DNA from 3 places in the Streptomyces sp. NPDC093598 genome. Region 3 is predicted to be linked to each of the others. Evidence: riboswitches for the same ligand, from Rfam matches in the RefSeq annotation. Region 3 holds a riboswitch; each other region holds the start of a gene.
What was found. Region 3 has a riboswitch for cyclic di-AMP ahead of ACIRDU_RS17780 (transglycosylase SLT domain-containing protein). Riboswitches for the same ligand answer to the same signal wherever they lie in the genome.
Positions count from the first base shown of each region.

Region 1: linked by a shared signal. The riboswitch ahead of ACIRDU_RS09380 (peptidoglycan DD-metalloendopeptidase family protein) and the one ahead of ACIRDU_RS17780 (transglycosylase SLT domain-containing protein) in region 3 are both predicted to bind cyclic di-AMP.
Region 2: linked by a shared signal. The riboswitch ahead of ACIRDU_RS16825 (NlpC/P60 family protein) and the one ahead of ACIRDU_RS17780 (transglycosylase SLT domain-containing protein) in region 3 are both predicted to bind cyclic di-AMP.

Region 1 is NZ_JBIWIV010000002.1:747,909-754,963, reverse strand. Features, by position in the region: gene ACIRDU_RS09405 (MBL fold metallo-hydrolase) at 1-136, opposite strand, end outside; gene ACIRDU_RS09400 (Glu/Leu/Phe/Val dehydrogenase dimerization domain-containing protein) at 265-1,443, shown strand; gene ACIRDU_RS09395 (TetR/AcrR family transcriptional regulator) at 1,543-2,157, shown strand; gene ACIRDU_RS09390 (SGNH/GDSL hydrolase family protein) at 2,231-3,016, opposite strand; gene ACIRDU_RS09385 (DUF6250 domain-containing protein) at 3,162-3,878, opposite strand; gene ACIRDU_RS09380 (peptidoglycan DD-metalloendopeptidase family protein) at 4,080-5,009, opposite strand; cyclic di-AMP (ydaO/yuaA leader) riboswitch at 5,014-5,175, opposite strand; gene ACIRDU_RS09375 (alpha-galactosidase) at 5,486-7,055, opposite strand, start outside.
Region 2 is NZ_JBIWIV010000004.1:345,799-352,853, reverse strand. Features, by position in the region: gene ACIRDU_RS16830 (hypothetical protein) at 1-791, opposite strand, end outside; gene ACIRDU_RS16825 (NlpC/P60 family protein) at 870-2,045, opposite strand; cyclic di-AMP (ydaO/yuaA leader) riboswitch at 2,053-2,226, opposite strand; gene pcrA (DNA helicase PcrA) at 2,540-5,020, shown strand; gene ACIRDU_RS16815 (M23 family metallopeptidase) at 5,071-6,624, opposite strand; gene ACIRDU_RS16810 (esterase/lipase family protein) at 6,844-7,055, opposite strand, start outside.
Region 3 is NZ_JBIWIV010000004.1:529,038-536,092, forward strand. Features, by position in the region: gene ACIRDU_RS17755 (flavodoxin family protein) at 1-260, shown strand, start outside; gene ACIRDU_RS17760 (ABC transporter permease) at 277-1,155, opposite strand; gene ACIRDU_RS17765 (ATP-binding cassette domain-containing protein) at 1,142-2,128, opposite strand; gene ACIRDU_RS17770 (outer membrane lipoprotein carrier protein LolA) at 2,170-3,420, opposite strand; gene ACIRDU_RS17775 (polyprenyl synthetase family protein) at 3,652-4,662, opposite strand; cyclic di-AMP (ydaO/yuaA leader) riboswitch at 5,165-5,340, shown strand; gene ACIRDU_RS17780 (transglycosylase SLT domain-containing protein) at 5,346-6,125, shown strand; gene ACIRDU_RS17785 (HAD family hydrolase) at 6,089-6,937, opposite strand.

The sequences.
Region 1 (7,055 bases), on a different contig from region 3:
CGGGGTTCTGGAAGACCCCGTCCTTGAAGTGGGGCGATCTGCGGATGCGCGCCATGCGCTCACCGCTGGGATCCGCGCCGAACGCCCCGGGCTGCAGCGCACGGAGCCCGGAGCTCAGGGTACGGAAACCGGCCACGGTACCTCCAGGTGGAGTCGGTCAGGCTTTCCATTATGGTCGGCCCCTCCGACACCACCGGGCCACAGGGATCCCACCGAAGGAGATACTGACCGATGATTCAGTAACCCGACGGCGAAGGAGCCCGTATGGCCACCCCCCTGCTGTCTCTGACCTGGACCGATCACCTCACGGGACGGCAGGGCTTCCTGGTCGTCGACCGGCTGGTGCGCGGGGTCGCCAGCGGCGGTCTGCGGATGCGCGCGGGCTGCACGCTGGACGAGGTCACCGGCCTGGCCCGCGGCATGACCGTGAAGGAGGCCCTGCACTACGACCCCGCGAGCCGCTACGTCCCGCTCGGCGGCGCCAAGGGCGGCATCGACTGCGACCCCCGGGACCCGGAGGCGTACCCGCTGCTGGTGCGCTACCTGCGCGCGATGCGGCCGTACATGGAGAGCTGCTGGACGACGGGCGAGGACCTGGGGCTCACCCAGGACCTGGTGGACCGGGCCGCCGCCGAGGCGGGGCTGGTCTCCTCGATCCAGGCCGTGTACCCGCTGCTGGACGACGAGGCCGGGGCCCGGCGGCGGCTGCGGGACGCCTTCGCGGTCGAGGTCGACGGCATCGGGCTGGACGAGCTGGTCGGCGGCTGCGGTGTGGCCGAAGCGGCCCTGGCCGCCCTGGACCGGGCCGGCGTGCCGTACGCGGGAACGCGGGTCTCCCTCCAGGGGCTGGGCACCATGGGCGGGGCCACCGCGCGCTTCCTCACACGGGCGGGATGCACGGTCGTGGCCGTGGCCGACCTCAAGGGCACCATCGCCAACCGGGCGGGCCTCGACGTCGAGGCGTTGCTGGCCGCGCGCGACGCCCACGGCACGGTGGACCGCTCGGCGCTGCGGCCCGGCGACCTCGAACTGCCGGGCGACGCCTGGCTGTCGGCCGACGCGGACGTGCTGGTGCCGGCAGCGGTGTCGTACGCGATCGACGCCGGCAACCAGGAGCGGATCACCGCCCGCTGGGTGGTGGAGGCGGCCAACATGCCCGTGCGGCCGGAAGCGGAGCTGCCGCTGGCCGCGCGCGGGGTGACCGTGCTGCCGGACGTCGTGGTCAACTCCGGGACGAACGCCTGGTGGTGGTGGACGCTGTTCGGGGACATCGGCGCCGACGCCGAGGAGGCGCTCGCGTACACGCGCCGCTCGGTGCGGGCCCTGGTCGAGCGGATGCTGGCCCGCGCGCAGGCCGACGGGACGACACCGCGGGCCGCCGCCCACGCGATCGCGGCGGACCGGCTGCCGCTGATCGCGGAGCGGTTCGGCTGGTACCGGTGAGACGCCCCGTCGTCTCCTCCGCGGCTGCCGTCGCGGGCCTGGACCGCGCAGGCCGAAATGCCCGTCGAGGCGTCGCGGACGCGTGGGTAGGGTGACGGCGTGACGAGAGTCCGGTTGAGCGTGGCGGAGCGGCGCGGGGATCTGCTGCGGGCGGCCATCGAGCAGATCGAGGCACGGGGTGTGGCGGCGGTCCGGATCGCCGACGTGGCCTCGGCCCTCGGCGTGAGCAACGCGCTGGTCCTCTATCACTTCTCGACGAAGGAGCAGTTGGTCGCCGCCGCGTTCCGGCACGCGGCGGAGGGCGACCTCGCGCATCTGCGCAAGCTGCTCGGCCGCCGCTCGCCGGCGCTGCGCAGGCTGCGGTCGGCCGTACGGTGGTACGCCCCGACCGGGCAGGCCAAGGGCTGGCGGCTGTGGATCGAGGGCTGGGCGGCGGCGCTGCGCGACCCCGTGCTGCGGGAGGTCGCCCAGGACCTCGACCGGCGGTGGAAGGCGGCCCTGGCCGAGGTCATCGCGGAGGGCGTGGCGGCCGGTGAGTTCCACTGCCCGGACCCGCGGGGCACGGCCCTCCGTCTCACCGCCCTCCTCGACGGCCTCGCCGTCCAGCTGACGTCCTACGCCGGCGCGGTGCCGCGAGCGCGGGCCCAGGAGTGGGTGGAGGAGGCTCTGGCTCGCGAGTTGGGCCTGGTGGAGGAGGGGCGGCCGACGCCCTAGAAGCCACGGCTGCGACGCCTGCGGGCCGCGCCGGTGTTCCCGCCGGCACGGCCCGCACGCGCAGGAGCCGCTCTCACGCCACCGGTGCGATCCGCATCCTGATGTCGTCCGGCGACAGCGCCCCCTTGGCCGTCACATGGTCGCCCGACGACTCCCCGCGCAGCCGGCGTCCGATCCACGGCACCAGGAACTCGCGCGCCCAGGCGACGTTGTCCCGCCGCACGTCGGGAACGCCGCGCGGGGGCAGCGGAGGCCACGCCTGCTCCGGGTCGGCCGGCACGTCGAGGCCGAGCACCTGGCCCGCGCGCAGCGCCACCCGCGTGTGCCCCTCGGGCGACAGGTGCAGCCGGTCGGCGTCCCAGGCCCTGCGGTCCTGCACACTGCGCAGGGACCACAGGTCGAGCACCGGGCAGCCGTGCCGGTCGGCGATGGCCCGGACATGTCCGTTGTAGGTGGCGATCTTGCCGCGCAGGTGCTTGAGCACGGGCACGCCACGGGTGTCGAACCCGGTCGTCACCATGACCGTGCCGGACACGGCGGTGAGCTGGGCCAGGGCCCGCTCGAAGCGCTCGGCCACTTCGTCCGGGTCGGTGCCGGGCCGGATGATGTCGTTGCCCCCGGCGCAGAACGAGACGAGGTCCGGGGCCATCTCGACGGCCCGCGGAACCTGGTCCGCCACGATCTGGTCGAGAAGCTTTCCGCGTACGGCGAGATTGGTGTACCGGAAGTCGCCCTCGGGCCTGCGGTCGGCGAGCAGGACGGCGAACCGGTCGGCCCAGCCGACGAACGCCCCGTCGGGGCCGGGATCACCGACGCCCTCGGTGAAGCTGTCCCCCACCGCCACGTACGACCCGATCACTGCTCTGCTGTCACTCTTCGAATCGTCTGCCACAGCAGCTCATGATTCACCTTCGAATGTGACCTACGCGACCGTAGGAGCGGGTTGACGGGCGGTGAGATAAGCCACTCCTCAAGTGTTCGCCAACTGTGGAATACACCGCTCGTCAGGGATGTTTCGGGATGAGCCGCCAGACCCGGAACTCACGGATCCGGAAATGGCTCCAGACGGTCCGGAAGGCGAAGTGCCCGCTCGTGTAGGGCTGCGGGTCGGTGTGGTCGAAGACGAGCCGCCCGTTGTTCCACCACTGCACCGTGGAGCCGTCGGAGACGATCCGGACCCGGTTCGGCTGGTTCGCGACCAGCAGCGGCTCGGTGTAGTCGAGGACCAGGGGCCGGACGCCGGGCTCGCCGACGTAACGGCGCAGCCGGGTCGTGGTGTTGTAGTTGGCGCCGTAGCCCGCGTAGTACGTCGTGAGGTGGTCGTACTCGTCGAGGGCGCCGCCGCGCGGGGTCGCGAAGAGGTCGTCCGGGGAGCGGACGTCGGTCGCGTTCCAGAAGTTGTTGAGGTCGGAGACCCGGTCGTTGACCCCGCCCTCGGAGACCGGGGTCGCGGTGTATTCGAGCACATAAGGCCCTTCGAGCCGCTGCCTGAACCACACGGTCGCGCCGCTCGGCACATCGATCTCCAGGGTGCCGCGGGAGGCGGTGACGGTGCCGCCGTCCTGGAGCTCGGTCGCCCACTGCCCGAGGCCGTGGCAGAAGTCGTCGCGGGCGACGAGGCGGCGGTGGCGGGGCACGGCGTGCGCGATGGCCGTCGGGGCGAGGGCCGCCAGGGCGGCTCCTGCGGTCAGGGCTCCGAACGCTCTGCGGGTGGTCGGCACGGGACACAGCTCCTCGGGATCCGCCGGGAAGGCTCTGGAAAGCGCTTGCACTCCGGACGGGATCACTGTGTCCCAACTGCCGTCGGCTGTCGATCCCTTGACGCCCCCTCGGGGTGATCAGCAGCGCACACACCGAAGGCCGGACCCGGGGATCGGGGTCCGGCCTTCGGTCGCGTGTCAGGCAGGTGGTCGTGCGGTCGGTCAGCCGACGGAGACGCCGTGCGAGCGCAGGAAGGCGACCGGGTCCACGTCCGAGCCGTAGTCCGGCGTGGTGCGGATCTCGAAGTGCAGGTGCGGTCCGGTCACGTTGCCGGTCGCGCCCGACAAGCCGACCTGCTGCCCGGCGGTCACGGTCTGGCCGGCCGAGACGGAGAGCTGGGACAGGTGGGCGTACTGGGCGTAGTAGCCGTCGGCGAGCTTGATGACGACCTGGTTGCCGTAGGCGCCGCCCCAGCCGGCGGAGACGACCGTGCCCGCGCCGACGGCCTTGAGGGAGGTGCCGGTCGGGACGACGAAGTCGACACCGGTGTGGTAGCCGCTGGACCACATGCTGCCGGACATGTGGTACGGGGTGCCGACGGTGGCACCGGCCACCGGGAGGGTGTAGCCACTGGAGTTGCTCTCGGCGGCGGGCTCGGCGGCGGCCGGCTTCGCGGCGGTCTCCGCCTTCGGGGCCGACTCGGCGGCGGACGGCTTCGAGGCCGAGGACTTCGGGGCGGAGGACTTCGGCGCCGACGGGGCCGAGGACTTCGGAGCGCTCGCCGCCTTCTTGCCGATCGACAGCTTCAGGCCCGGGTGGATCAACGACGGGTCGGAGCCGACGGCGTCGCGGTTGTCCGCGTAGAGCTTCTTCCAGCCGCCGCTGACATTCTGGTCGTCGGCTATCTTCGCGAGGTAGTCGCCGGCCTTCACGGTGTACGTGCGGGCGCCGGTGGCGTTTTCCGGAGCCTTCTTCTCGGCGGCCGGAGCGGACTGGACGGCCTTTTCCGGAGCCGACTGCGGGGTGGCGGCGTGGGCGCCGGCCGCACCCATGAGCGGCAGGGCGAGGGCGGCCCCGCCGGTTCCGGCGACGGCGATGGAGCGGGTGAAACGCTGGGTCTTGGGGCGGCGGTGCTTACCCTTCGCGGGCATGGCGAATTCCTCTCCGTCGCCTGCGAGGTGAGCTGTCGGGTGCGGGCTGGAGATGCCCGGTCGCGCCGAGGCGCGGCTTAACCCCAAGCCGTTCCGGGAACCGGAACAGGCGTCTTACCTGTGGGTCCCCCGCTCCTGCCGTACGTCGGGTCAGTGTGTGCGGACTCCGGGCGGCGGCAGGATTAGGCGTCCGTCCGGATTGGTGTGGAACGTAAGCGACCAAGACGCAACGGGACAAGCTTGCGGTTGCCCGTGACGGTGTTTTTCTTGACGCGTCGGCACATTCGCCGTCACCGAGCGTGGATTACCGATCTCTCTCATTCCTCAATGGCCCTGAATTACGCCCGAATTACGTGAACATGGCGACAACACATCGTCACGAATATGACGATGGTCACGCACCCCGACCTCATTTCCTTTACGATCGGGGCACGTTACCTCTTACCGACCGAAGCGCCTTATTCGGACAGAAAGGACTACTTCCGCTTAAGGCGGACGACGACGGCGTCCAGATCCCCGCGCAGACCGACCCGCAGTCCGTGATGGAGCAGTACGGCACCTCGGTGCACTTCGCCCGTTTCGAGGCATTCGTACGCCGCTGTCGGATCGAGGCCGCGCAGTCGGAGCGCCGGCACGGGCTCGCCGTAGCGCTGCGCCTGGAGCCAGGCGAGGACGACGGTCTCGTCGCCGAGGACGTACTGCACGGCGCTCAGTCCACCCTCCGGGGGCCGTAGCCGGTACAGGTCGCCCCGCTGCACCACGGGCCGGATCTCCTTGTAGAGCCCGACCCACTCCGCCGCCTCGGCGAGCTCCTCCGCCGTCCACCGTGTGAGGTCACCGCCGACTCCGAGCACCCCGGCCATGGCGCTGAGGAACCGGAACCGCAGCGAACTGGCCCGGTGGTTGAGCATGGCGTTCGGGCTGTCGGTGACCCAGGCGGCCATGACCCGGGCCGGATGGATCTGGCTGAAGCCGTGCTGGATGGCGAGCCGGTCGAGGGGGTCGGTGTTGTCGGAGGTCCACACCTGGTCCGTGCGGCTCAGCACGCCGAGGTCGATCCGGCCGCCGCCACCCGAGCAGGACTCGAAGGCCACGCCCGGATGGGCGGCCCGCAGCCGGTCCAGCAGGGCGTACAGGCCGCGCACGTGGTCGACCCACAGCCGCTGCGGATAGGGGTCGTCCGGCCAGCCGGCGTCGGTGAAGCAGCGGTTGAAGTCCCACTTGACGTAGTCGATCGGCGCACTGGAGAGGAGCCCGTCGAGCTGCTCCCACAGGTACTCCCGGACGTCCGCGCGGGCCAGGTTGAGTACGAGCTGATTGCGGAACTCCGTTCGCTTTCGTCCCGTTTGGTACTGCACCCAGTCCGGGTGCGCGCGGTACAGATCGCTGTCCGGGTTGACCATCTCCGGCTCGACCCAGATCCCGAACCGCATGCCGAGGCCGTGCACGTGGTCGGCGAGCGGCTTCAGCCCGCCCGGGAAGCGGTCGGGGTTGGGGGTCCAGTCGCCGAGCCCGGCCCGGTCGCTGGTGCGCGCCCCGAACCAGCCGTCGTCGACCACGAACAGCTCGACGCCCATGGCCGCGGCCCGTTCGGCGAGCGCCCGCTGCTGCTCCTCGGAGATGTCGAACTCGGTGGCCTCCCAGGAGTTGAACAGCACCGGCCGGTCCTGGCCGGCGTCCGGGATCACGTACGTCCGCTGGTAGGCGTGCCAGGCGCGGCTCGCCCCGCCGAAGCCGCCGTCGCTCCAGAGTCCGGCGAAGACGGGGGTCGTGTACGACTCCCCCGTGCCCAGCGTCAGCAGGCCCGAGTCGTCGTAGCCGGCGCCGCCGGTGATCTGCACGCGTGCGTCCGGGAGCTGGGCCACGGCGATGCGCCAGGACCCGGACCAGCCGAGGGCGCAGCCGTAGACCTCGCCGCGCTCCTCGGTGGCGTCGGTGTCGAGGGCGACCCACGGCAGGTGCTGGTGGGAGGTGTGGCCGCGGCGGCTGCCGATCACCTTCTCGCCGTGAGTGAGATCGGAGCGCGTCAGCCGGGACTCGGCGCCC
Region 2 (7,055 bases), 180 kb from region 3:
ACGGCCAGGGCGGCCACCGCCGTCACGACCGCGGTGAACACGGTCGCCCATCGAGTCACGTCGTAGCCGTGCCGCGGCCAGGCGAGCTCGGCGGTGAGCAGGCCCACGCAGCAGACCAGGGTGAGCACGAGCAGCGCGACCGTCACCCTGCTGAGGACGGCGTGGTCGTCGTCGTTCCACAGGTACAGGCGGTCGCTGTCGGCGGTGATCAGCCGCGCCCCGGCCAGTGCCGAGAGGGCGAGCGCCCCGGCCGCGAGCCAGTGGTCCCCCCGCCCCTCGGTCACCTGCCGCGGCTGGAAGCGCAGCAGCGCGAAGCAGTACAGCACCAGGCCCGGCCAGAACAGCACCATGGCCGCGTGGGCGAGCCAGGCCGCCGACTCGGCCGCGGCGAGCGTGGCGCCGAGTACGGCGAGCCCCTGGGTGGCCGCACAGCGCAGGAACACGGTTCCGCGCCGCTCCGGGTTCGCCACGACGAGCAGCACCGCCCACAGCAGCGTCGCGAGCGCCAGCAGCGCCGCGGCCGACCGTTGCCATCCGGCCGCGGAGAAGCCGGTGCCGATGAGGGCGGTCGCCGCCGTGAAGGTGAGTGCGGCCGGCGTCTGCTCCCGCCACCGCGACCGCGGCAGTCGCAGCACGGCGTACGCGACCGACCCGGCCCAGGCTGCGCAGGCCGGGACGAGGACGATGCGGGAGAGGACCCCGTACCCCGCCGAGTCGAGACCGACCGACAGGGTGCCGGTCGTCAACGCGTACATCGCACCCAAGGTGACAAGCGGGGAGGGACCGGACATAGCGCCGATGCTAGAGAGCGCCGCGCGCGTTGCGAGAGGGGCACGCGCGCGTGCCCCTCAAAAACGTGACGGGACCTCTCAGGCCGGCCGCACCACGCTGTGGATCGCCGACTCGCCGTCGTAGTAGACCGACTCCTCGCGCACGTACGTGCCGGGCTTCGGGGCGTGGATCATCATGCCGTTGCCGATGTAGATCCCGACGTGCGTGACGTCGTCGTAGAAGAACACCAGGTCACCGGGTTGGGCCTGGGAGAGCGGGACCGTGGTGCCGGCGTTCACCTGGGCGTAGGTCGTGCGCGGCAGGGTGACGCCTGCGGCCTTCCAGGCGGCCTGGGTGAGGCCGGAGCAGTCGTAGGAGCCGGGTCCGACGGCGCCCCACACGTACGGCTTGCCGATCTGGGCGCGGGCGAAGGCGAGCGCCTTGTCGGCCTTGGTGGCGTACGAGGAGTCGGCCGGGGCCGTCGAGGAGGACGGGCCGGAACCCGACGACCCCGAGGACGAGCCGCTCTCCTGCCGCTGGGCGGCCTCGTCCTGCGCCTGCTGCCGCGCGGCCTGCTGCCGGGCCAGCTCGTCGGCCTTGCGGGCGGCCTCCTCCCGTTTCTCCTGCTCGATCGCCGCGAGCCGCGCCTTCTCCTCGGCGGTGAGCTTCGACATCAGTTCGCGCGCGTCGGCGAGCTTCCGCTGGACGGTGGCCTTGGCCGTCTTCAGGTCGCCCTGCGACTCGGTGAGCGTCTCGAGGCTCTCGGTGGCCTCCTGACGCTTCTTCATCGTCTCGGACTGCTGCGTGACGTAGTCGTCGACCGCGATCTTCTGACGGCCCGTCATCCGATCCATCAGCTGGGTCTGGTCGAAGTAGTCCTGCGGGGTGTCGGCGAGCAGGAACGTCGCCGTGTCCGGGGCGGCGGCACCGGTGCGGTACTGGGCGGAGGCGAAAGAACCCAGTTCCTCCCGCGCCTCGTTGAGCTTCTGGGTGCGCTGGGCCACGTCGTCGAGGAGGGTGTCGACGCGCTTGCGCTGCTTCGCGGTCTTCTCCTTGGCCGCGTTGTACTTGTCGGTGGCCGACTCGGCCCGGCGGTACAGGTCGTCGACCTTCTTCTCGACTTCCTCCAGGCTGGGCTTGCCGTCGGCCTCGGGGGCGGCGTTGGCCGACTGGGACAGCAGGGCCACGGACGTGAGGGCCGCCGTTGCGAGGGCGGGGGTCCGTATGCCTGCCACGCGCGTACCCGTAGGACGCGACTTGCGGTGCGACGCCAAGGGAGGCGACTCCTTCCACGTTCCGCCTACCGGGTTAGCTGTCGGGTTCGGGCGGGTGGTTCGGAAGGGTTGCCCTACGGCCGTCTCCGCACGGGGAGCCGGGCCGATTCACCCCAGGTTCACGGTTGGGTCCCCGGCTCCGGCTGCCGCTGCGGCATACCGGACTCGGCGGAGGCCGCGCGGCCCGGCGACGTTCGCCGGTGGGGGTCATGCGGCCTGGTCGCACCGTAGCCAACTCGTGTGGTCCCTGTGAAGGTTGATGGGTGATATGCCCGATACATTTTCGTGACCTTACTCATGAGCGTTGCGGAGGGTGAATGATCGAGGGGGCTTGGTCATGAGTCGTCCCCTTTTGATGGGGGCGTAGCACCCCGTGACTGTGCGGTCATGGAGGGCGACAATGCGCCGCCGGTCGGCCGACGGGGCCCGGTCGCGCGGCGATGTTCTCAGGGCGGCGGCGGGCTGTCAGTGGGGCGCCCTAGACTCGGAGAGCGATGAGCAGCCTCTTTGACGACAACTTCCTGGCGAACCTCCAGGCCCAGCGGGGCCCCGCGGACGAGCCCCCGCCGCCGCCCGAGGACGATCACGTACCGGAGCCGATTCCGGACGATCTGTTCGGCGGGAAGTTCGACGTGCCCCCGGACCGGGACGCCTACTACCGGGACGGCGCCCCGCGCCCGGTGGTGGACACCGCCACGCTCCTGAAAGGGCTGAACGACAACCAGCGCGCCGCCGTCGTCCACTCCGGCTCCCCGCTGCTCATCGTGGCCGGCGCCGGCTCCGGCAAGACGCGTGTGCTCACGCACCGCATCGCCCACCTGCTCGCCGAGCGGGACGTGCACCCGGGCCAGATCCTCGCGATCACCTTCACCAACAAGGCCGCCGGCGAGATGAAGGAGCGCGTCGAGCAGCTCGTCGGCCCGCGCGCGAACGCCATGTGGGTCATGACGTTCCACAGCGCGTGCGTGCGCATCCTGAGGCGGGAGAGCAAGAAGCTCGGCTTCACCTCCTCCTTCTCGATCTACGACGCCGCCGACTCCAAGCGCCTGATGGCCCTGGTCTGCCGCGACCTGGACCTCGACCCCAAGCGCTTCCCGCCGAAGTCCTTCAGCGCCAAGATCAGCAACCTGAAGAACGAGCTGATCGACGAGGAGGACTTCGCCGCCCAGGCCACCGACGGTTTCGAGAAGACCCTCGCCCAGGCCTACGCCATGTACCAGTCACGGCTGCGCGAGGCGAACGCCCTCGACTTCGACGACCTGATCATGACGACGGTCAATCTGCTGCGGGCCTTCCCGGACGTCGCCGAGCACTACCGCCGCCGCTTCCGGCACGTTCTGGTCGACGAGTACCAGGACACCAACCACGCCCAGTACGCCCTCGTCCGGGAACTCGTCGGCACCTCCGAGCACCCCGTCGACGTACCACCCGGCCCGGACGACATCCCGCCCGCCGAACTGTGCGTGGTGGGTGACGCCGACCAGTCGATCTACGCCTTCCGCGGCGCGACGATCCGCAACATCCTCCAGTTCGAGGAGGACTACCCGGACGCGACGACGATCCTGCTCGAGCAGAACTACCGCTCCACTCAGACCATCCTCAGCGCGGCCAACGCCGTCATCGAGCGCAACGAGTCCCGCCGCCCCAAGAACCTGTGGACCAACGCGGGCACCGGTGCCCGGATCACCGGGTACGTCGCCGACACCGAGCACGACGAGGCGCAGTTCGTCGCCGACGAGATAGACCGCCTCACGGACGCGGGCGAGGCCAAGGCCGGCGACGTCGCCGTCTTCTACCGCACCAACGCCCAGTCCCGTGTCTTCGAAGAGGTCTTCATCCGCGTCGGCCTGCCCTACAAGGTCGTCGGCGGCGTCCGCTTCTACGAGCGCAAGGAGGTCCGGGACGTCCTGGCCTACCTGCGCGTGCTGGCCAACCCCGAGGACTCGGTGCCGCTGCGCCGGATCCTCAACGTCCCCAAGCGGGGCATCGGCGACCGCGCCGAGGCGATGATCGACGCCCTGTCCCAGCGGGAGAAGATCAGCTTCCCGCAGGCGCTCAAGCGCGTCGACGAGGCGTACGGCATGGCCGCGCGTTCCACCAACGCCGTCAAGCGGTTCAACACGCTGATGGAGGACCTCCGCACCATCGTCGAGTCCGGCGCCGGACCGGCCACGGTGCTGGAGGCCGTCCTGGAACGCACCGGATACCTCGCCGAGCTCCAGGCCTCCACCGACCCGCAGGACGAGACCCGGATCGAGAACCTCCAGGAACTCGCCGCCGTGGCCATGGAGTTCGAGCAGGAGCGCGGCGAAGGGGAGCAGGGCACTCTGTCCGACTTCCTCGAACAGGTCGCGCTGGTCGCCGACTCCGACCAGATCCCCGATGAGGAGGACGGCGACGGCGTCATCACCCTGATGACCCTGCACACCGCCAAGGGCCTGGAGTTCCCGGTCGTCTTCCTGACCGGCATGGAGGACGGCGTCTTCCCGCACATGCGCGCCCTCGGCCAGTCCAAGGAGCTGGAGGAGGAGCGGCGGCTGGCGTACGTCGGCATCACCCGCGCGCGGGAGCGGCTGTATCTGACGCGGTCCACGCTGCGCAGCGCCTGGGGCCAGCCCTCGTACAACCCGCCCTCCCGGTTCCTGGAGGAGATCCCCGCCACCCATGTGGAGTGGAAGCGGACGGGGGCTACCGCGCCCGCGTCCTCCGGGCCGGTCTCGGCGGTGGCGGCCTCGCTGTCCTCGTCCCGCTCCCGCTCGTCGGCGTCGGGCGCCTCCGGTTTCGCCACGCGCCGCACATCGGAGAAGCCGGTCGTGTCGCTGGCGGTCGGGGACCGGGTCACGCACGACCAGTTCGGGCTCGGGACCGTCGTCGCGGTCAAGGGCACGGGCGGCAACGCCGAGGCGACGATCGACTTCGGCGACACCAAGCCGAAGCGGCTGCTGCTGCGGTACGCGCCGGTGGAGAAGCTGTAGTCGCGTGAGGTGAGCCCCCGACGGTCAGGCCGGCGGGGGCTGCCCGGGAGTCACGCCGGGTCGATGCCGTGGCTGCGCAGCCACGGGAGCGGGTCGATCGCCGAGCCGCCGCCCGGGCGCACCTCGAAGTGCAGGTGCGGGCCGGTGGAGTTGCCGGAGTTGCCGGAGCGCGCGATCGGATCGCCGGCCTTCACGGTCGTACCCGAGGGGACCGTGTACGTGGAGAGGTGGCAGTACCACGTCTCCGTACCGTCCTTCGCGGTCAGGATCAGCATGTTGCCGTACGCGCTGTTCCACTGCGTGCGGACGGTGCCGTCGGTCGCGGCCATCACGGTCGTGCCGTACGAGACGGGGAAGTCGATGCCCGTGTGCAGGGACATCCAGTTGATGCCGGACTGGCCGTAGTAGGCGCTGAGTCCGTGCCGCGCGACCGGCAGGGCGAACTTGGGGCGCAGCCGCTCCTTGCGGGCCGCCTCCTCCGCCGCCCGCTTCTTCTCGGCCGCCTGCTGGGCCTTGAGGTCGATGCGCTCCTGTGTACGGCTCGCCCGGTCGGCGAAGTCGTCGGCGCCGGCGGCGAGGCTCTGCAGCTGGGTGTCCAGCTTGTTGTTGGCGGCGGCCGGCTTGACCGGCTGTGCGTCCGCCGCGGTCGTCTGCGCCTCCGCGGCACTGTCGTCGGCGAAGCTGCCGACGGAGGCGGCGGCGATCCCGGCGACACCCATCACGCACGCCGAGGGCACCGCGATGGTCATCAGCGCCGAGCGCCTGGGGGGCGTGCGGCGGCGGGACCGGGACCCGGCGCGCGAGGCCGCCCGCGAGGACGGCGCGGGGGCTGCGTCCTCCTGACCGTCCAGGAGCGGGGCGACGACGGGCAGTTCACCGGTGGCGGACGGCTCCTCGCCGTCCGCGGCGGGGTCGTGGTAGCCGGCCCCGTCGGATTCGTCGTAGGCGACCTGCTCGAACGTCGCGGTCTCGTGCTGGTCAAAGGTTTCGGCAGGGTGTTCGTACGCGTCGGGGGCCGGTACGGCGGTGCCGTCGGAGTTCCACTGCGTGGCGTCGTAGGCACCCGTGTCGAAGGTCTGCGTGCCCCACTCCCACTGCTGGGTGTGGTCGGCGGGGTTGCCGGACTGGTCCGGCTTGAGCCAGGCGCCGGCTTCCCACTGTCCGGTGGCTTCCGGCGACGGGGCCTGTGACGGAATGGCCGGGATCGGCTGCTGCTCGGCGGTCCAGGACGTCGTGTCGTAGACGCCGGTGTCGTAGGCGGCGTGGTGCTGGGCCGCGTACGCGTCGTAGTGCACGTTCTCGTGCGTGCCGGTGGGCCAGTGACCGGTGTCGTAGGTGCCCGTGTCGTGGCCGCTGCCCGGCATGTCGCCGAAGAGGGGGTCCGTGGCGAAGCTCGTGGTGGCGTGCCCGGAGGCGTCGAAACCGGCGCCGTGGGTACCGGTGGGGTGAGTACCGGTGGTGTCAAAACCGGTGGCGGCGTAGTCGCCGTACGTGGTGAGGTCGCCGTACTGGGCTTCCTGGGTGCCGTACGACGCGTAGTGCGCCGAGGCGGCGTCGGAAGCCGGAGCCGGGGTCATGGTCCCCGACGGGTGACGGTCGTTCACCAACTTCTCTTTCGCCTCGACAACAGGGGCTGCCAGAGCAGTGCGGCGACTGTACCCGGCGGTACGCGGGCACGACAATCTTCGGCAGGTTTCGCGTGCGCAGGAAACGGGCATTCGGCCGTGTTTTGGCGGACTGCGGGCACGGGTTTGGCCCTGTGTTCGATGTTTGTTCGATGTTGATCGGTACTTCGGCGCTGTGTGCCCGCTGTATGACGAGTCTCAGGCCACCGTCAGGCCGCCCGTGTGTTCGGCGGACGGTTCACCCGGGTGGGCCGTGTCGAGCACCTGCCGTATGCCGCTGGCGACGGCGGGGTGCACGGGCAGGGCGAGATGGCCGATGCCGGTCACGCGCACGTTCTGCGCCGTCAGATCGGGATGGTCGATGCAGGCCGTCTCCACCGGGTCCATCACATGGTCCAAGTCGCTCCAGA
Region 3 (7,055 bases):
GCCTCGACTTCAAGGCGACCCTGGCCGGCCGCACCCTGTGGGGCGTCACCGCCCTCGCGCACCGGGAGGAGGTCGTCGCCGACCCCCTGATCGGGACGCTGCACAACTCGGCCGCGTACATGGGCATGCGCTTCGGCGGGGTGCTGCTCGGCAACGGCAGCAAGCCCGGTGACGTACTGGCCGACGGCGAGGCGCTGACCCGCGCGAAGACGTTCTTCGCCCAGGAGGCTCCGCCCGCCCGGTTCCTGTACGAGAAGTGAGTACGGGCCGGTTTCTCTAGGCCGTGATGTCCTTCGCCGTGAAGCGCGCCCACGCCGCCGACCCGAACACCACCGCGTACAGAGCCTGGAGGCCGAGGTTCTTCGCCAGGTCGTCCCAGTAGACCGGCTCGCGCATGAGGTCGGCGAAGGAGAGCCAGTAGTGGGAGAAGAAGTACGGCTGGAGGGCGTGCAGTTGCGGGATCTGGTCGAGGATCTGGACCGTGATCAGCAGACCGACCGTCGTCGCCATCGCAGCGATGCCGCTGCCCGTCAGGGTGGACACGAACAGGCCGAGCGCGGCGACGCCGATCAGTGACGCGGCGACGGCCAGGGCGATCAGCAGGGCTCTGCCCAGGCCCTCGGCGAAGCTGATCTGCGTACCGGAGATGGTCGTCAGGTCCCCGAGCGGGAACAGCAACGCGCCGACGGTCAGGGCCGATACGGCGACCACCAGCGTGGCGACCAGGCAGAAGAGGACGACCGTCGCGTACTTGGTGAGCAGCAGGCGGCTGCGGCCGGCCGGGGCGACCAGCAGATAGCGCAGTGTGCCGGAGTTGGCCTCGCCGGCGATCGCGTCGCCCGCCACGACCCCGACCGCCATGGGCAGGAAGAACGGGAGCGTGGCGGCCAGGGCGGTGAAGACGAGGAACAGGCCGTTGTTGGTGATCTGCGCGATGAAGGCCGGTCCTCCGCCGCCCCCGCCGCCGGGCGACGCACCGTCACCCGTCTCGATCTTGACGGCGATGCCGACGAGGATCGGCACGCCCGCCAGCACGGCCAGCAGCGCGAGCGTGCGCCAGCGCCGGAAGGTGGTGACGAGCTCGTTGCGCAGCAGCCCGAAGGTCCACAGCGGGCTCACCGGCCGTACGGATCCCACGACTTCAGCCCGCGACATCGAAGCCCTCCCCGGTCAGTGCCACGAACGCGTCCTCCAGCGAAGCCCGTTCGACCGTGAAACCGCGCACGCGGATCCCGGCCGTCACCAGCGCGGCGTTCACTTCGGCGAGGTCGCGCTCCGGCGGTTCGCCGGTCACCCGGTCGTCGGTGACGGCGATGTCCGCGACGCCCTGCTCCTTCAGGACCCGGGCCGCCTCCGCCGGGTCCGGCGTGATCACCACCAGCCGGCCGCGCGCCCCGGCGGACAGCTCGGCGACCGGGCCCTGCGTGATCAGCCGGCCCTGCGCCATCACGGCCGCGTGCGTGCAGACCTGCTCGATCTCGTCGAGGAGGTGGGAGGAGAGGAAGACGGTCGTGCCGTCCGAGGCCAGTTCCCGGACGAGCGTGCGGATCTCGCGCATGCCCTGCGGGTCGAGGCCGTTGGTCGGCTCGTCGAGGACGAGCAGCCGACGCGGCTGGAGCAGCGCGGCCGCGAGACCCAGGCGCTGTTTCATGCCGAGGGAGTACGCCCTGGCCTTCTTGCCCGCCGCGGCCGTCAGGCCCACCCGGTCCAGGGCGGAGGCGACCCGGTCGCGCCGCGTGCGCGGGTCGGCGGCCGGGTCGGCGCTGTCGTAGCGGATGAGGTTGTCGCGGCCGGAGAGGAAGCCGTAGAGGGCCGGGCCCTCGATGAGGGCGCCGACGTGCGGCAGCACGGCGCGGGTGGCCCGGGGCATGGGCTGCCCGAGCACCCGGGCCGTGCCGGAGGTGGGCTCGATGAGTCCCATCAGCATGCGGATGGTGGTGGTCTTGCCGGAGCCGTTGGGGCCGAGGAAGCCGAAGACGCTGCCCGCCGGGACGGTCAGGTCGAGACCGTCGACGGCGAGCTGTCCGCCGCGGTAGCGCTTGGTGAGCGCGCGGGTGGCGATGACCGGTTCCCCGGCCTCGGCCCGCGCCGCGCGTCGCTCCGGTTCCGTGGCGGACGCTTCGCCCATCGGCTTCCTCGTTCTCTCGACGTCCCGTACGGCTACGGGACCTACTTCCCGGCGTCGGCCGCCTTCACGAGCGCGTCCTTGGTGACCAGGCCCGCGTAGACCTTGCCGTCGTCGGTGACGAGCGCGTTGACCAGGCGGGTCGAGAAGACCGTGCCCGAGCCGAACTTGCCGTGGACCTTGTCACCGAGCGAGTCCATGAAGCCGCCGAGTTCGCCGCCGGCCTTGCCCGAGGGCACGCCCTCGCCGCCCGTGTCGAAGGTGGCTATGGAGGTCCAGCCCTCGCCGATGGTCTTCATGCCGTCGAGGCCCTTGCCGAAGTCCTCCCCGGCCTTGGGACCGTGCCCCGGTGCCTCACCGAGGTCGAAGGGCTTGCCGGGAGCCTTGCGCGGAGCCTCGTCCGAGGCCCTGGAGTCCTTCTCCTCGGTGACCTTCGCCCCCTTGGGCGGGGTGAAGTCGAAGGTCGAGGCGGCCGGCTTGGCGAAGCTGACCTTCGTGAAGCCCACGTCGACGACGGCGGCGCCGCCGCTCGCCGGGGTGAGGGTGAACTTCAGAGGCATGCCGGTCTTCGCGTCCACGGCCACGGTGATCGCGCCGACCGTCGAGCCGGACTGCTTGGGCTTGACGACCAGCTTGTAGGCGTCCCGGCCGGCGACCTGGGCGGTGCCGTCCACGGTCACGGACGTCGTGCCGTCGACCGCCTTCAGGGCCTCCTCGGCGAAGTCCTTCGGCATGGCCGGCGGCTGCTGGTCCTTCCCGCGCTCCGGGCTCTCGGAGGAGGTGCCGTGGTAGACCTCGTTGGACTTGCTGTCGTAGCCCCAGACGTCCTTGCCGTTGTGGATGACGCTGTACTCGGCGGCGTTCTCCAGCAGCGACAGCTTCTGCCTGTCCGGGCCGTCGGCGGCGACCCGCAGGGTGTGCGTGCCGGAGGCCAGTTCGGTGAGCTTGGCCGTCGGGTCGGCGGAGGAGCCGCCGTCACCCTTGCCCGCGGCGCCGGACAGCAGGCCGGACTCCAGGCCGCCGAGGTTCGGCAGACCGAGGTCGGTGCTGATCTTCACCGTGCCGGACAGCTGCTCGACGTCGGACTTGGCGATCTTCTCGATGAGCTGCTGGGCGGTGATCTTCGGGAGGTCGGGGTCACCGGAGTCGGCGAGTGCGGGGACCAGCCCGATGGTCGCGGCCGCCACCCCCACCACCGTGACCGGAACGATGTACCGCGCGGCTTTGCGCCGCCCGGAGCGCTGCTCGTCGACCTCCCCGGCGGTCGTGCTGTCGTCGGATGCGTACGGTGCCATGTGTGCCCTACCTCCGTGGTCGGCGGCGGCTGTCCGTGTCGTGCACGCACTCGTCCCTGAGCCGCCATTCTCACCCGAACAGGTGAGGAGTGGTGTTTTCCGTGGTTTCCATCTGACCAAATCGGCCAGGGAGATACGTCAGACCCCGGACTCAACTCCGTGTACTGCTGGGGTATGACACGGAAGGGCGGCTTCTCCCCCGACCCGTAGGGGTCGTACGGGAAAGACGTGCTAACCGGCCCGGTGCACGACCGCGTCGCACAGCTCCAGGAGCGCCGTCTTCGCGGTGCACTCCCGCAGGGGTGCCAGCGCCGAGCGGGCGTCCTGCGCGTAGCGGACGGTGTCCCGCCTGGCCTGCTCCAGCGCCGGGTGGGCCCGCAGCAGGCGCAGGGCCTCGGCGTGCCGTTCGTCGTCGGTGAGGTCGGAGTCCAGCAGCTCGCACAGGGCGATGTCCTCGGCGAGCCCGAGCCGGGCCGCCCGCTCGCGCAGCCGCAGCACCGGCAGCGTGGGGATGCCCTCGCGCAGGTCGGTGCCGGGGGTCTTGCCGGACTCGTGGGAGTCGGAGGCGATGTCCAGGACGTCGTCCGCGAGCTGGAAGGCGACGCCGAGCCGCTCGCCGTACTGGGTGAGGACGTCCACCACCGTCTCGTCGGCGCCGGACATCATCGCGCCGAACCGGCACGACACCGCGACCAGCGAGCCGGTCTTGCCGCCCAGCACGTCCAGGTAGTGCTCGACGGGGTCCCGGCCGTCCTGCGGTCCGGCCGTCTCCAGGATCTGGCCGGTCACCAGGCGCTCGAACGCCTCGGCCTGTACCCGCACGGCCTCCGGACCGAGGTCGGCCAGGATGTGGGAGGCACGGGCGAAGAGGAAGTCGCCGGTGAGGACCGCGACGGAGTTGCCCCAGCGGGTGTTCGCGCTCGCGACCCCGCGGCGCACGGCGGCCTCGTCCATGACGTCGTCGTGGTACAGCGTGGCGAGGTGGGTCAGCTCCACGACGACGGCCGACGGCACGATCCCGGGTGCGTGCCGGTCACCGAACTGGGCGGAGAGCATCACGAGCAGCGGCCGGAACCGCTTGCCGCCGGCCCGCACCAGATGCTGGGCGGCCTCCGTGATGAAGGGCACCTCACTCTTGGTGGCCTCGAGCAAGCCTTCCTCGACAGCCGCCAGTCCGGCATGGACATCGGCTTCCAGAGCCTGGTCCCGCACGCTCAGCCCGAACGGCCCGACGTCGGTCACGAGGGGTCTCCTGTCTGCTGTGTCTGCCGGTGATTACGCGGATTGTCGATAGGTCGCTGCCCTCACTCGAGTCAGCGTATCCGGTCACGTTTCGATCACTGCCAGCGCCCACGGTTACAGGCCGGGCGGTATGCGATCACGACCGCTATGTTTTCGATCAACCCATAAGAACAGATATTTATCGACTTACCCAAGGGTAGCGAACTATGCACGATTTGCCGCGTTGATTAAGCGAATCCCTTTTGGTGGAAATTGCCCTAGGGACTCGTGATCAGTGAGTTGAATCACTTCCTCCCCTTTTCCGTCCCACCACGGCACCGGCCCGTACCCCCTTCCCCACAAAGCCAGTTGAGCCTTGGCTCCCGCAAAGGATCAAGCGGCTCAAACACCCCCGACCAAGGTCAACCGCGCGATATGTGACTGAGCTGCTTGTTCCCGACATGTGCTCTCGCATACGTTCCCGGCCTGTCCGGCGGACGCCTAATCCTGCCGCCGCCCGGACTCCCCACAGGAACCGACTCACTCACGCGTGGCAGGAGCGGGGGACCCAGGTAAGTCGCCGGTCCGCACAGCGGCACGGCTCGGGGTGAAGCCGCGTACGGCACACAGTGCCGTACGCGGCCGGGCACCTCCCGGCCCGAACCCGACAGCTCACCTCGCAGGCGCCGGAGAGGAATATCGCCATGGCCGGACGAGGCAAGCACCGTCGCCCCAGAACCAACCCGCTGACCCGAGGCATCATCGCCGCCGGTACCGGCGGAGCAGCACTCACCCTGCCGCTCCTCGGCGCCACGCACGCGAGCGCCGCCGAGCCCCAGAGCGCACCCGCCGCCGCACAGTCCGTGCCGCAGGCGGCCCAGCCCGCCAAGTCCCTCATGTACACCGTGATCAAGGGCGACTCGCTCGCCCGCATCGCGGACAAGTACGACGTCTCGGGCGGCTGGAAGCAGCTCTACAAGGACAACCGCGCCGCCGTCGGCGACGACCCGAAGCTGATCCACCCGGGTCTGAAGCTGACGGTGAAGACCACCAAGACGGACGCCGCGAAGAAGACGGCGACCAAGTCGTCCGCCCCCGCCAAGCCGGCCGCCAAGCCCGCCGGCGGTGTCGCCCAGGCCACCCAGGCGTCCGCGAAGACCTACGCGAACAACCTCGACGGGTGGATCCGCGAGGCGCTGGACATCATGGCGCAGAAGGGGATCCCCGGGTCCTACGACGGCATCTACCGCAACATCATGCGCGAGTCGTCCGGCAACCCGCTGGCGATCAACAACTGGGACTCCAACGCCGCCAAGGGCACCCCGTCCAAGGGCCTGCTCCAGACCATCGACCCGACCTTCCAGGCCTACCACGTGGACGGCACGTCGTGGGACCCGTACGACCCGGTCGCCAACATCACAGCGGCCTGCAACTACGCGGCCGACCGCTACGGCTCGATCGACAACGTCAACGGCCCGTACTGAGCCGACCCGCCCAGCAGTCGCTCGAGGACGACGGCGATGCCGTCGTCCTCGTTCGACAGGGTCACCTCGTCGGCCACGGCCTTGAGTTCGGGATGGGCGTTGGCCATCGCGACGCCGTGGCCGGCCCAGTCGAACATCGGGATGTCGTTGGGCATGTCGCCGAAGGCGATGGTGTCCGCCGACCGCAGCCCCAGATGCTCGGCCGCCAGCGCCAGGCCCGTCGCCTTGGTGATCCCGCACGGCTGGAGCTCGACCGTGCCGGGCCCCGACATCGTCACCGTCGCCAGTGAGCCGACCACCGAGCGGGCCGTCGCCGCCAACTCGTCGTCCGACAGGTGGGGATGGCGCAGCAGCACCTTGCTGATGGGCTCGTCCCACAGTTCGTCGCGCCGGTCGACCCGTACCGCGGGCAGGGTCGGGTGCGGCATGAGATAGCCGGGCTCGATCAGCGTGAGCCCGTCGACCCCGTCCTGGTCGACCGCCGCGTACACCTGCCCCACCTCGGCCTCGATCTTGCCGAGGGCGGTCTCGGCCAGTTCCCGGTCCAGGGTGATGGACCACAGCAGCCGGTCCGCGCCGGCGTCGTACACCTGCGCGCCCTGCCCGCACACCGCGAGCCCCGTGCATGCGAGGTCGTCCAGGAGCGGCCGCACTCTCGGCGCCGGCCGGCCCGTCACCACGAGGTGCTGGGCACCGGCGTCCGCCACCCGCGCGAGCACGGCGAGAGACCGGTCGGAGAGGGTGTCGTCGCCGCGCAGCAGCGTCCCGTCCAGATCGGTGGCGATGAGTGAATATGCGAGGGGTGCGGCCATGATCAGAGAATACGGACAACGCGCCCCTTCGTTTCATCGCACGGCGCACGCCGATTGCCCGGTTGAAGGCCTCTGCACCAGTTGGCAACAACATGCTCCGCTACCTACCCGAGGGGCC